One region of the Paenibacillus sp. W2I17 genome, then DNA from elsewhere that is predicted to be linked to it. Evidence: predicted binding sites of a transcription regulator. Region 1 holds the regulator's gene; the other holds the start of a gene.
The links. The regulator LexA, encoded in region 1, represses DNA repair genes until DNA is damaged. The targets are predictions, from matches to a motif close to CGAACATATGTTCG.
Positions count from the first base shown of each region.

Region 2: a site for LexA is predicted at 3,579-3,592, ahead of addB (helicase-exonuclease AddAB subunit AddB). Genes of this name have one in related genera too.

Region 1 is NZ_JAUSXM010000001.1:484,076-490,368, forward strand. Features, by position in the region: gene QF041_RS02225 (aldehyde dehydrogenase) at 733-2,034, shown strand; gene lexA (transcriptional repressor LexA) at 2,141-2,767, opposite strand; gene QF041_RS02235 (LysM peptidoglycan-binding domain-containing protein) at 3,064-3,441, shown strand; gene QF041_RS02240 (DUF896 domain-containing protein) at 3,537-3,746, shown strand; gene QF041_RS02245 (hypothetical protein) at 3,872-4,381, shown strand; gene QF041_RS02250 (HAD family hydrolase) at 4,426-5,202, shown strand; partial or broken gene QF041_RS02255 (ABC transporter permease) at 5,791-6,293, shown strand, end outside.
Region 2 is NZ_JAUSXM010000001.1:6,676,736-6,683,028, reverse strand. Features, by position in the region: gene addA (helicase-exonuclease AddAB subunit AddA) at 1-14, opposite strand, end outside; gene addB (helicase-exonuclease AddAB subunit AddB) at 11-3,514, opposite strand; gene QF041_RS29685 (class I SAM-dependent rRNA methyltransferase) at 3,715-5,091, opposite strand; gene QF041_RS29680 (Na/Pi cotransporter family protein) at 5,712-6,293, shown strand, end outside.

The DNA of each region.
Region 1 (6,293 bases):
TTCCGCTCGATTTCTTTAGCCGAAATTATCTCTGTTAATTAAAGGGATTGTATCGCTTAGGAATTGCGAGCTTATAATTTATAATATTTGTATAAGTTTAATATTTTGTTTAGGAGATTTTCTATTTATCCAGCGCCATAATTTATTGCTTTTAATGTCAGAGTAGTAATGCAATCAAAATGAGTATTTGAAATGAGTTTCTTCATTATAATAAGAAAAAAAGGCACCCACTAATGTCCCCTGAATTCTTCTTCACCAGCCCACATTTCTGTGTTTACTTGTAACCAAGGCTTACATTTATATAACAAAACACGTTTGTTCGTCGATTTAGATAATGGTAAACCGTAAAACTCTCTTTTCATTAATAAAAGGGGAGTATTTTTGTATGGTAACTAAACCTCTCCATCTGATGAATTGTATCACTTCATGTTTGTTTTAGCGCAAAACGATTGTCATTTATCTACTAACTTATTAAGGAGAAACTGAGATTAGAATTCTTTCTACAGTGCATTAAACTGTCTGAAGCAAAAGATTTTAATCAAGTTTCCTTAGCAATTCTAATAGCCACGAATAGGAGGGAATACTAGCTTTCACTCATTTAAAATTCCAACCATCGTTCAAATACATACAAATGGATGTTTCATTTGTATGTTGAAAGTTTCATATAGAAGAGGTATACTTTAATTTAATTTTTAGCAATTTAATTTTAAATAATTAATTGGAGATGTTAATATGGATCAGGCAAAACAACTTGTGACAGAACAACGTACATTTTTTTATACAGGACAAACTAAAAATATCGAGTATCGAATTAATGCGCTTCAACAGCTTAGAAAGGGAATTGAAAAGTATCAGCAACGGATTCAAGATGCACTTCGGGCAGATTTGAACAAATCTGAGGCGGAAGCTTACGGTTCCGAGATTCGCATTGTTCTGGGTGAACTGGATTTTGCATTAGAACATCTGCAGGAATGGGCTGCACCAAAACAAGTCCCAACCAATTCGGCTATGCCGGATGGGGTGAGTACCATTTACCCTGAACCATACGGAGTGGCTCTTATTATTGCACCTTGGAACTATCCTTTCCAACTGGCCTTTGGTCCACTGATTGGAGCAATTGCAGCCGGTAACTGTGCAGTTATCAAGCCTTCTGAATTAACACCAGCTGTATCTCGTCTGACGTATGATCTGATTCAGGAGATCTTCCCTCAGGAGTATATTGCGGTAATGGAAGGAGAAGTTGAGGCTAGTACAGCATTGTTGAAAGAGAAGTTTGATTATATTTTCTTCACTGGCAGCACGGGTGTTGGTCGCATTGTTATGAAGGCAGCTGCGGAGCATCTGACTCCTGTAACTCTTGAGTTGGGTGGTAAGAGTCCTGCTATTGTGCACAGTGATGCAGATCTGAAGCTGGTGGCTCAGCGTATTGTTCGTGGTAAGTTCCTGAATGCAGGGCAAACTTGCGTTGCTCCGGATTACTTGCTTGTGCATGAACAAGTTCATGATGAATTGATCAATCTGATTGGCGCAGAGATCAAAGATAAATTTGGGGATGATGTGTTACTGAACGCTGATTTTCCCCATATTGTCAATGCACGTAACTTTGATCGGTTGTCGGGATTCCTCACAGATGGCAAAACGCTAATTGGTGGGCGTTCTGTACGTGAGCAGTTTCTTATTGAGCCGACGATAATTGGTGATGTGAACTGGGAATCAGCTGTCATGCAAGAAGAGATCTTCGGTCCGATTCTTCCTGTATTTACGTACAGTGACCTGAACCCAATGCTGGATGAGATTGTTCGCCGGCCAAAACCATTGGCGCTATATCTCTTCACACAGGATGAGCAACTGCAGGATCAGGTTCTGAATCAAGTATCCTTCGGTGGGGGATGTATTAATGACACACTTTCTCATATGACTTCACACTATCTCCCGTTTGGTGGTGTAGGAGAGAGCGGTATGGGCTCATATCACGGAAAACAGAGCTATGATGTGTTCTCGCATCACAAGAGTGTTCTGAAACGCAGTGAATAATTAGCCGCAAAAATAACATTAACATGAAAAAAAAGAGGTTGTCCTGTTGATCAGGACAACCTCTTTCGTATTTCATTACATCTAGTTTTGTTACTCAAGTTAAATATTAATGAATATCTCGGAAAAGGCCAATGACTTTACCCAGAATACTAACATGTTTCAAACGTAAAGGTTCGAAGGTCGCATTCTCCGGTTGAAGGCGAATATGATCTTTCTCTTTATAGAACGTTTTCACTGTAGCTTCATCGTCTTCAGTCATTGCAACGACGATATCACCGTTATCAGCAGTTTGCTGTTGACGGACAATAACGTAATCTCCATTAACGATTCCAGCTTCCACCATACTATCTCCCACTACTGAAAGCATAAACACTTTTTGTTCGCCTACATAATGTGTAGGAAGAGGGAAGTAGTCTTCAATGTTCTCGGTTGCAGTGATTGGAACCCCGGCTGTAACCTTACCAACAACAGGAATACGTGCAACGCTATGAGCAAATTGATGAGAATGCTCAGATTCTTCCTGGCTCAAAAGCTCAATGGCTCTTGGCTTGGTAGGGTCGCGTCGGATCAAACCTTTTTTCTCCAAACGATCCAAATGTCCATGTACTGTTGAGCTGGAAGCCAGTCCAACAGCTTCACCAATTTCCCGTACGGAAGGAGGATACCCCTTCAACCGGACTTCATTTCGTATAAACTCCAGAATAGCCTGCTGCCTGCTGGATATCTTCGACATACCGTATCAACCCCATTTTAGTAACGTTTGGGAAAATTATAACATAGAACCTCCGTTCGTACAAACATAAGTTCTAAATAAAATAGCATTAAATCAGTGTTTTTTAACTTATAGAACAGAAATTGTCCAAAAGTCAGAGCATAATACTGCAAATGCTTTGCAAAAGGAAGCGAAATAAGATATTTCTCCTTCAAAAAAGAAGCGAACAATTGTTCTAAAAATCTATTGAACAAAACAAGTGTTCGTGTTATATTGATTTCAACAGATAGGAACAAACGTTTGGAGGCGGGTGTTTAATGAGATATTCTACTTATCAAAGCATTTATGAACCAATGAATTCGGAACTGGTGAAGTCTAACATAGGGAACTACAAGAAGGTTTTAGCGCGTTTCAAGATTTCTTCATGGATGTTAAAGGTAGCCATTACCTCTATGATTATATTTATTGGATGCAGCACCGTCTTAACTGTATTTGCCGGCAATGAGAATGATGTTCTGCCTGGAGGAAAGATAGCTGTTTCACAAGGGGAAACATTATGGAGTATTTCTTTGGAACATAAACCGACAAATATGGATACACGTATTTATATAGAAGCAATTAAGAAAGTGAATCAACTTCATACAACTTCCATCCAAGTGGGACAAGTACTAGCTCTACCGCAATTTGCAGAATAAAATGCACATCAATGAGTGTTAGCGCGTGTCAGCTTGACAAGCAGCCTTTATAATGGCAAAGTTAATATGACTTTGTATTTTTGGAGGGGACAAGCTTGGATATAGATAGTCTGGTAGCACGTATTAACGAATTGGCTCGTAAGCAAAAGTCCACTGGATTGTCGGAGGAAGAACTTGCTGAACGTGCCGAGCTAAGAGAGATTTATTTGAGTAATATTCGCAGTAATTTCAGACAACAACTGGATACCATTGAGATTGTTGATGATGAGAATGACAAAGGCCACCAAGGCAAACTCAAACACTAACGAAACCTAATGATATCATTATGATATTTAGGTTTCTTCCTGTTATTTTGAGTGTGCAATTTATAGGGGGAAATGTTGGTTTACAGTTATGTAAGCCGATACAAAGACACATAAGGGGGATTCTCATGTCGCGTTCGTTCGAGAGAACGGTTAAGAAAAATTCCAAGCAGTTAAATCAGCAACGCAAAAAAAGTGGTCAACCAATCACAGGTACACCAGGTGAAGAAGTCTTTAAGGGACGCAGCCTTTTGTTCCCTATATTTTTGATTGGTCTCGCCTTTTTGTATCTGTTTATGAGCACGTTCCTTGTGCAAGCTCCGATGACAACCTGGGACTGGGTGACCATGCTGCTTTACGTATTTTTGGCAGTCATCTTCATGCTTCGTCGTCCATACATCAAAATTAGCAGTAATCGGATTATAACGACGAAGGGTAATCGTGAACGTTCAATTGGGGTTGATGATATTGTCAAATTCAGAATTGAACCAGGTACAGTTGTTATCGAACATAACAGTCGCGGGAAAAGATGGGTGTTTACCAAGTTATTGAACCGTTACGATACTGATGCGATTGCAGAACGTTTGCTGAAGTTTGCAAAAGCACACCAGATCACCGTGGAAACCGTCGAAAAGTAATTATTGCATAAAGGGGTAGATGATCGGAATGGCGTTAAAAAGCGATTTTGTTCGACCTGGATGATACTTTATTGTGGGATGAGCGTAGTGTTCGAGAAGCTTTTCATGAGACTTGTCTAATCGCAGCGCAAGAGACTGGGGTCAAACCAGAAGAACTTGAAGAAGCTGTTCGTAATGAGGCACGTGGACTGTATGAATCATATGAAACCTTTCCTTTCACTAAAATGATTGGAATCAATCCGTTTGAAGGCCTTTGGGCTAACTTTACTGGTGGGGATCAACCTGAGTTCCGTCAGTTGGAACAGCTTGCTCCAGTTTACCGTAAAGAATCCTGGCGTCGTGGCTTGTTGAAGTTGGGTATAGATCGGGAAGATCTTGCTGAACAACTGGCCACGCAGTTTGGAGTAGAACGGAGATCCAGACCTCATGTATACGAAGAAACGATGGATACCTTGCGTCAGTTACAAGGAAAGTACAAACTGTTGTTGTTAACGAACGGTTGTCCTGCTTTGCAACAAGAGAAATTGGATGGTGTACCTGAATTAACTCCTTTCTTTGATGAGATTATTATCTCTGGTAACTTCGGAAAAGGAAAACCAGATCCATCGATATTTGAACATGCTTTGAGTAAACTGGGTGTTAAACCCGAAGAGAGCATGATGGTTGGGGACAAGTTAACGACTGATATTCGTGGTGCTTTATCATCTGGCATCCAATCCGTATGGATTAACCGTGAGCATAAGACCAACAATGAAACGTATGCGCCTGACCACGAAATAACGCATTTATCTGAACTGGATCAGCTTATTGCTAATTTCTGAGCGGATCAGCTATAACATCTTTCCTCAGCACCCTGAAACATTGGAAGCTTCAAAGAACGATGATGTCGTTCTTGAAGTTACCAATGTTTTTTTATTTGAGCTTGTTGACTAAATTACCTTGTTAAATGAGATCTCCATTTTTTTTGCTAAAAGTTATTGAAATTAGAGGGAAGCTGGATTAGAATATAACTAACATACTAGTATGACTAGTATTTAGATTGTCCTAAAGCAATTTCTTTTTGACTTACTTCATTAAATGGAAGCAGGGAGTTATTGCTTATTATTTTCGATTGATTGTAAGCGCTTAATATTTTGAAAAAGCTTCTTTCGATTTGGAGATCACACCACTTAGTAAGTGCTAATTAATGATGTGAAGCACCTTGGATTGTGTGATTCTACATAACACATCAAAATGATATCGCTTACATTTAGCATTTATCTATTTCGTAGTGGGGGTGAAGTTGAAGGATTTGTTGTCTTCTACAAGAGGAGAAACGATGGGAAATGTACATGAATTACTCTTACTTATCAAGTCCTGGATCGGAGTGAAAACACATGGAGTCGGAAACCGCTAAAACAACGTTAACCATGACATCTTTACGTAAAGAGAGCAGATTACGAACGGCAGCAACCTTGTTCCGCAAAGACTGGCAGCTGTATTCACTATTAATCCTTCCCATCATTTATCTCCTTATTTTCAAATATGGGCCGATGATTAGGTAATGTGATTGCGTTCAGACGTTTTGTTCCCGGGGGAAGTATATTTGGAGAAACGTGGGTTGGATTAAGGTACTTCAAAATGTTCATTGAGGACCCCACCTTCTGGAGAGTATTCGGTAATACGCTGATGTTGGGCGGACTTGCGTTACTCTTTACATTCCCGGTTCCAATCATTTTTGCCTTGATGCTTAACGAAGTGAAGAGTAAACGATTCAAAAAGTTTGTACAGACCGCGTCTTATCTGCCTCATTTTCTGTCCATCGTTATCGTTGCGGGTATGATCCTGCAGCTGACAGCAGTGAATGGTTCCATTAATGGACTGGTGGCTTTCTTCACCGGAGACAATATTCCTTTTATGCAGCGGGCTGAGT
Region 2 (6,293 bases), 6.2 Mb from region 1:
GGCATATTCGTCATGATGTTTCCCCTCCCTTAGTGTGAGATAACATATCCCAGATTTGCTGTTTGCCCGGTTTGGACAACAGGTTGTATTCATTTCCTTCTATATTCTCATCAAACTGACAAACAGGCTTATACGGACAGAACGTACACGCCACTTCCTGCTGAATACGATAAGGCTCAATGGCCACATCCCCATCCGTAATCCGGGTACCAATCTCACGGATATTACTGCGAACCGAAGCAAGCAGCGTATCCCATTGCTCTGGCGTAGCTACAGCGGCGCTGCTATAAAAGCTTCCGTCCGCCTTAAGGGCAACTGGAATAATCGCTGAATACCCCTTATCCAGGGTGTTGTCCATTTGAGCGATTGCATCCCGATCTGCCAGCAGCAAACCTTTCATTTTGAACCGTTTCAGCAGTTCTTGTCCTGCCTGCTCCGATGTCATGCCGTTTGCGGATTGCAACAACGGGTTATGCACATGGAAATACAACGTTCCTCCCGGCATCGCCGTTTCCCCAAGCCATTCTTCGGCAGCACTAAGCAGCACCTCCAGGTAGGTGAGCATCTGCAATGACAGACCATAGTACACTTCATGTAACTTGAGGTCCGTCTGGCTTGATTTGTAGTCAATGACACGCAAGAGCAGACCATTCTCGCCTTCTGCCACATCCACACGGTCAATCCGACCCACGATCTCCATCACACAACCGTTCTCCAGTTCAAAACGCAGTGGCGGCAGGGTTTTATCCGGTCCAAAATCAAGTTCCAGCCCAATCGGTTCAAAACTTCCACGTCTGGACTGTTCACCGAGAATAACGGATGCCCGGCTAACAATGTCCTTCAATTTGCGGAAAATATAACCGTATCGCTTGGTGCTTAGCAAAATCCCCCCTTGCAGCTGTGGTGCAATCTGCTCCACCGTTTGCTCGGCTTCCTTGCGGCATTGTTCTGGAGTCAAGCTGCCCCAACTACGGTTTTCCTCACGCAACCGCATAGCTAGCTGGCTTAGTGCAGCATGAAACAGCTGTCCGATATCAGGAGCCTGAAGGCGGTACAATTGCCGTTCTTTGAGGCGTAGCCCATGCGAAGCAAAATGAGAGAACGGACAAGCAACAAACCGCTCCATTCGCGAGACACTCGTCCTCACCTCTGTACCATACAGTCTGCGACTGGTAGCTGTACGTAGTGGCAATGCTCGATTACGATAAAAGATCGATCCCATCAACCGCTCCAGCTGAGGTCTGCTTGTCTCCCGAGATACATGCCAATTGTAGACCGCCCACCACATTTCAGGGATTTCTTCTCCTCGGCGCCATTTGCGCAATTGTCCAATGAGCGCAGACAGACTCTGACCTGGATGGGTGACATAGGACCAATGCGCCTCTTCCGAGTTCGCAATCGGTGGTTGAGCGAGCAATGGCTGTTCTTGTAAACCAAACATCTTCCGTACATGGCGGACAATCTCGGAAGGAAGCAGTGCTTTCCCCTCATCATCAGCAACCGGGTAACTCAGCCACAACTGGCTGCTTGCGGCTGTAAGTGCCGTATAGATCAGGAAACGTTCATCCAGCATCTGCCTTGTTGCACTTGGTCCAAGCGCCACACCTCTTTCCGTCAGTAACGCTCTTTCCAGTTCCGTTAATACGCCATCATCCTGAGGTACGGCGGGTAATTCACCATCAACGGCGCCAAGGATAAATACGTATTTGATGTCCTGAAGACGTGTTCGGTCCATGGAACCAACCAGTACCTGATCAAGTGCTGGTGGTACCAGACCCAGCTTCAGTTCCGTCAATCCGGTCTCGATCATCCCGGCAAACAGCGTGATATCCAGCCGTTCATTCCCCATCATATCGACCATCTGATCCAATAAATCCAGCACAGCTCCCCACATCTGCCGATGTTCTCTCGACCGTTCGGGGTCACCTTGTGCCTTAGCTTCAGCAGACATGTTCTCCAGCTTCCATGCAATCTCAGCATCTTCCAGCAGTCTGTATAGTGCCTCGCACTGGGCTTTGGCTGTCTTTGCCTTTTTCATTCGTTTCTCAAAAACACCCAAGGAATCTGTAATGACCGTTCGGCAACTCTCCATTAAAGAAAGCATCTGGTCCCGTCCTCGACTACGGCCATCCTGACCGTTGTCTTCGAGCGACAGGCTTGGTACATACTTCCACGGTTTGCCGTCAGTCCAGCGATACCCGTGAATACCACAAGCCAGTACATAATTCTCAAGCTGGTCCATATCTTCACGAGTGATGGAACCATCACGCGGAAGCAGCAGATCCGTTTTGACACAGCGAAATACATCCTCGTAACGCCAGTGGCGCCGAACAATATCCAGTGCGGAACGGATAAACTCGGACAATGGATGATGAAGTTCATTTCTTCTGCGGTCCAGAAAGACGGGTACGCCATAATCCCTGAATAGAGGTTCAGCTATATCAGCGTAGGTATCCAACTGCCGGACAAGTACTGCCATATCCCGGTAACGCGCACCTTCGTTTTGTGCCAGGCGCCGCATCTCACGCAGTGCCCCCTCCATCTCAGCACGTCGGTTCTCCGCTGCAACCAGTCGGATTCCGGAATCAAGGCCTTCACTTTTCCAACGAATTCGCCGGTCGAAACCAGCCTCCAGATGAGCAAGTCCCGGACGATCCTTGTATCTCGGTGGAATCTCCGAATCTAGCACGGTTATATCGCTCGGTATACCCAGTTCGTCAGCCATCCCTTTCAGGCGCGCATAGGCACTTGCCGTGGGATAGAACAGTTCCAGTTCCCCAGGCAGTGCGCCGTGATCATAAGGACGATCCAATGTCAGTGCAATGGTCACGGAAGAGGACTGCAACATCAGTCGACCAATCACACTCATCTCCTGTGGCGTGAATCCCTGAAAACCATCAATCCAGATCTGGGCATCTTGCAGCAATGCACTTTCCGACAAACGATCTGTCAGCTCAGTCAACGTGTCTTCATCATCAATATATAAATTGGTCAGTTCCTGTTCATAGTCACGATATATCAGATTCAAGTCATGCAACTTGTCCTCCAGAATCGGCGAAGTGGATGAGGTATTCCCTCCAGACAGCCCGTCTTCCAGCAATGTTGGATCAACTTCATAACGTTTAAATTCACTATATAAGTCATTTAATTCGCCTATAAAACCCAGCTGGCTGCCGGATGCACCAAACAGCTTCAATTCTTCCTTACGGCGCTGGATGACTTTATAGAGCAGCATCTTTTTGCCTTCGGCTCCGATCGGAATACGAGCTGAACCGCCGGCTTCCTGCATTACGCGATAGGCTAAACGGCGAAAGCCCAGCACTTCTGCACGCATCGTACCTTTAATTGCTCCAGAAGACACCAATGCCTGCTCTGTTCGAAAAGAACTCTGTTCCGGAACGAGTAAAATCAAAGGTTTACCTTGCGGTTCTTGTTGAAGCAGGGTTGTAATTTCCCGGGTAATCAGCGAGCTTTTGCCGCTGCCTGCCCGGCCAATAACAAAACGAACGGACATGTCTAATCCTCCAAACCACACGTACAAGATTTTAATTCCCAGTATAACATATCTGACTTGGTTCGGAACATACGTTTGCCACTATTCGGTAAAACCGGAGATCATCTCCGTTAACACAGCAAAACAGCAAAAAGCCCACAGCTATCACACTGTGGACTTTTGACTTGATCTATACTTGATTGGAAACGGAAATCATACGATTAATTCTTTTTACTGCGCACTTCGAAAATAGCAAATTTCAGGTAATGTCCTTCATCCACGCCCAAAATTTGCGGGTGATCCTTACCGGCTGCTTTCCAGTCGATCAAACGAAGCACTTTGCCTGCATCTTCCGCTGCATCAGCAATCGTATCCAGGAAGAGGTCTGGACGCATGTGATACGAACAGCTGGCTGTTACCAAATATCCACCCTCATTGACCAGTTTCATTCCTTGCAGATTGATATCCTTATATCCACGGCATGCACCTTTGACTGCTGATTTCGTTTTGGCAAATGCAGGAGGATCGAGGATGACGACATCAAATGTTTTACCGCCAGCTGCCAGCGCTTTGGATGTATCCACTTTCTGTTCGCCTGCACGTGCACGTGCGGTACGTTCATCCAGCCCCTTCACTTGTTCACGCAAGTACTGAAATGCATCAGCAACTACGAATTCGACCCGGTCTGTGAAACCGTTCAGCTCTACATTTGTTCGTGCACTCTCAATGGCATGCTCCGAAATATCAAGACAAGTCACTTTTTTGGCTCCATACTTGCAAGCATTCAACGTAAAGCTTCCCGTGTGTGAGAAGCACTCCAGTACGGTGGCACCGTCCCAATAAGGGAATGTAACTACCTTACCGCTTTTATTCACAGGCAACATCTGCTGTGTGCCATCCTGCTCGGTCGTTTGTAGTGTGATTCCACTCTTGTAGCCCCAACCCTTCATGAGCGGTTCGATCGCTGCACGATTCTCGCGTTGGTCGAAGAAGTAACCTGTCTTCTGCCCTTCCACGATATCCACTTTAATGAGTAGTCCATTCTCTGTAACCGTGACATGTCGTGGGCACTCTCCGTACAGTGGACCTTTGGTCTGCTCCAAACCTTCCAGTTCACGAATCGAGACATCACTGCGCTCATATATGCCTTCCGGCTGCATTACTTCAATGAGTGCCTGTACAATGGCTTCACGGCAACGATCCATGCCAAGTGTAAGCAACTGTACAACGAGGATGCTGCCGAACCGATCAACGATCAATCCTGGCAGAAAATCAGCTTCACCGTAAACGAGACGATATGCCTCGCCATCCTGGATAAAGCGTTCCCGATGACGCAAACAATCGCGGAAACGCGCTGCAAAGAACGCGGTGTCCATCTGTTCGGACTCCAGCGGTTGATACGCTACAACTCTTACTGTGATTTGAGATGCGGGATTGTAATATCCTGTCGCCAGATAGCGACCTTGATGATTCAATACATTGACGAGATCTCCCGGCTCCGGGTTTCCGTCAACAGAGGCAATTTCATTGTTAAATATCCATGGATGTGCATGTTCAAGCCGCTTTTTGCGACTACGTTCGAGTGTAACTGATGGCAAGGTAGATCCACTTCTTTCATAGTTAGTTGAAAAGATAGGTTTGGTGCGGCGCGTAAATGGCGTTCCGGGTTCGAATCGATCTTCCGATCGCTGTTGTCTCCAGATTTTTTTGATTCCCTTTCTTAAAGGGAAAATCCAGAGACAAAGGCGCACGCTTCGCTTCTTCAGATTCGATTTCGTCCCCTCCACTACGCTTGCACGAATCACCGTATCTTTCGAATTGGGGTGCGGCAGTTAAGTGACGTTCCGGTTACGAATCGATCTTCCGATCGCTGTTGTCTCCAGATTTTTTTGATTCCCTTTTTTAAAGGGAAAATCCGGAGACAAAGGCGCACGCTTCGCTTCTTCAGATTCGATTTCGTCCCCTCCACTACGTTTGCACGAATCACCGTATCTTTCGAATTGGGGTGCGGCAGTTTAAGAGCATGTTGGCGCTACCGCTTTGCTTCTTCGGTAACAATTTCGTCTTCTTCGCTACGTTTGCACGAATCATCGTATCTTTCGAATTGGGGTGGGGTAATTTAGGTCGCTTCCCTCTGAATTCCTTTAGGCTTGTCATGGTTGTCTTTTCTTACTCATAGGATGAGTTAAGGAACCCGGACGGAAGGAATGATGTTTCTATGTTTAGAGATGTGATTTTGCCCCTACTCTATGGGCTTATTATCTTTTTTGGTGGCATGAAGTTGATGGAAACCGCCTTGCAGCGCATGGCAGGGCCCATGTTGGCAGGTTGGCTCAATCGTGCCACCTCTGCTCCATGGAAAGGCATGGCCTTCAGTGCGGGCGCAACGGCCCTGTTACAGAGCAGTACTGCGGTCACCGTACTCACCATTGGACTGGCTAATGCCAGATTAATTACCTATGGACGCACACTTGGCATCATCCTTGGCACCAACATCGGGACATGCCTGACAACGGAGCTGGTGGGACTGCAGATCGGACGCGCTTCCCTGCCGCTACTCGTCCTGTCGCTAACGGGCTGGGCCATGTTTGTTGTTCTTGGTGAACGCAATCTGGCCGCTCCTGAACGCACGCGTCAGACTCTGTTTAACATCCAGTACAGCTTCCTCGCAGCTGCGGGATTTGCACTTGTTATGACAGGCATTCAGGTGATGCAATCCATTGCCTTGCCCTTGCGGAGCATGGGCGTATTTCAATGGTTTCTCGACCGGTCGGCCGACAGCTTGTGGTGGGGCTTCCTG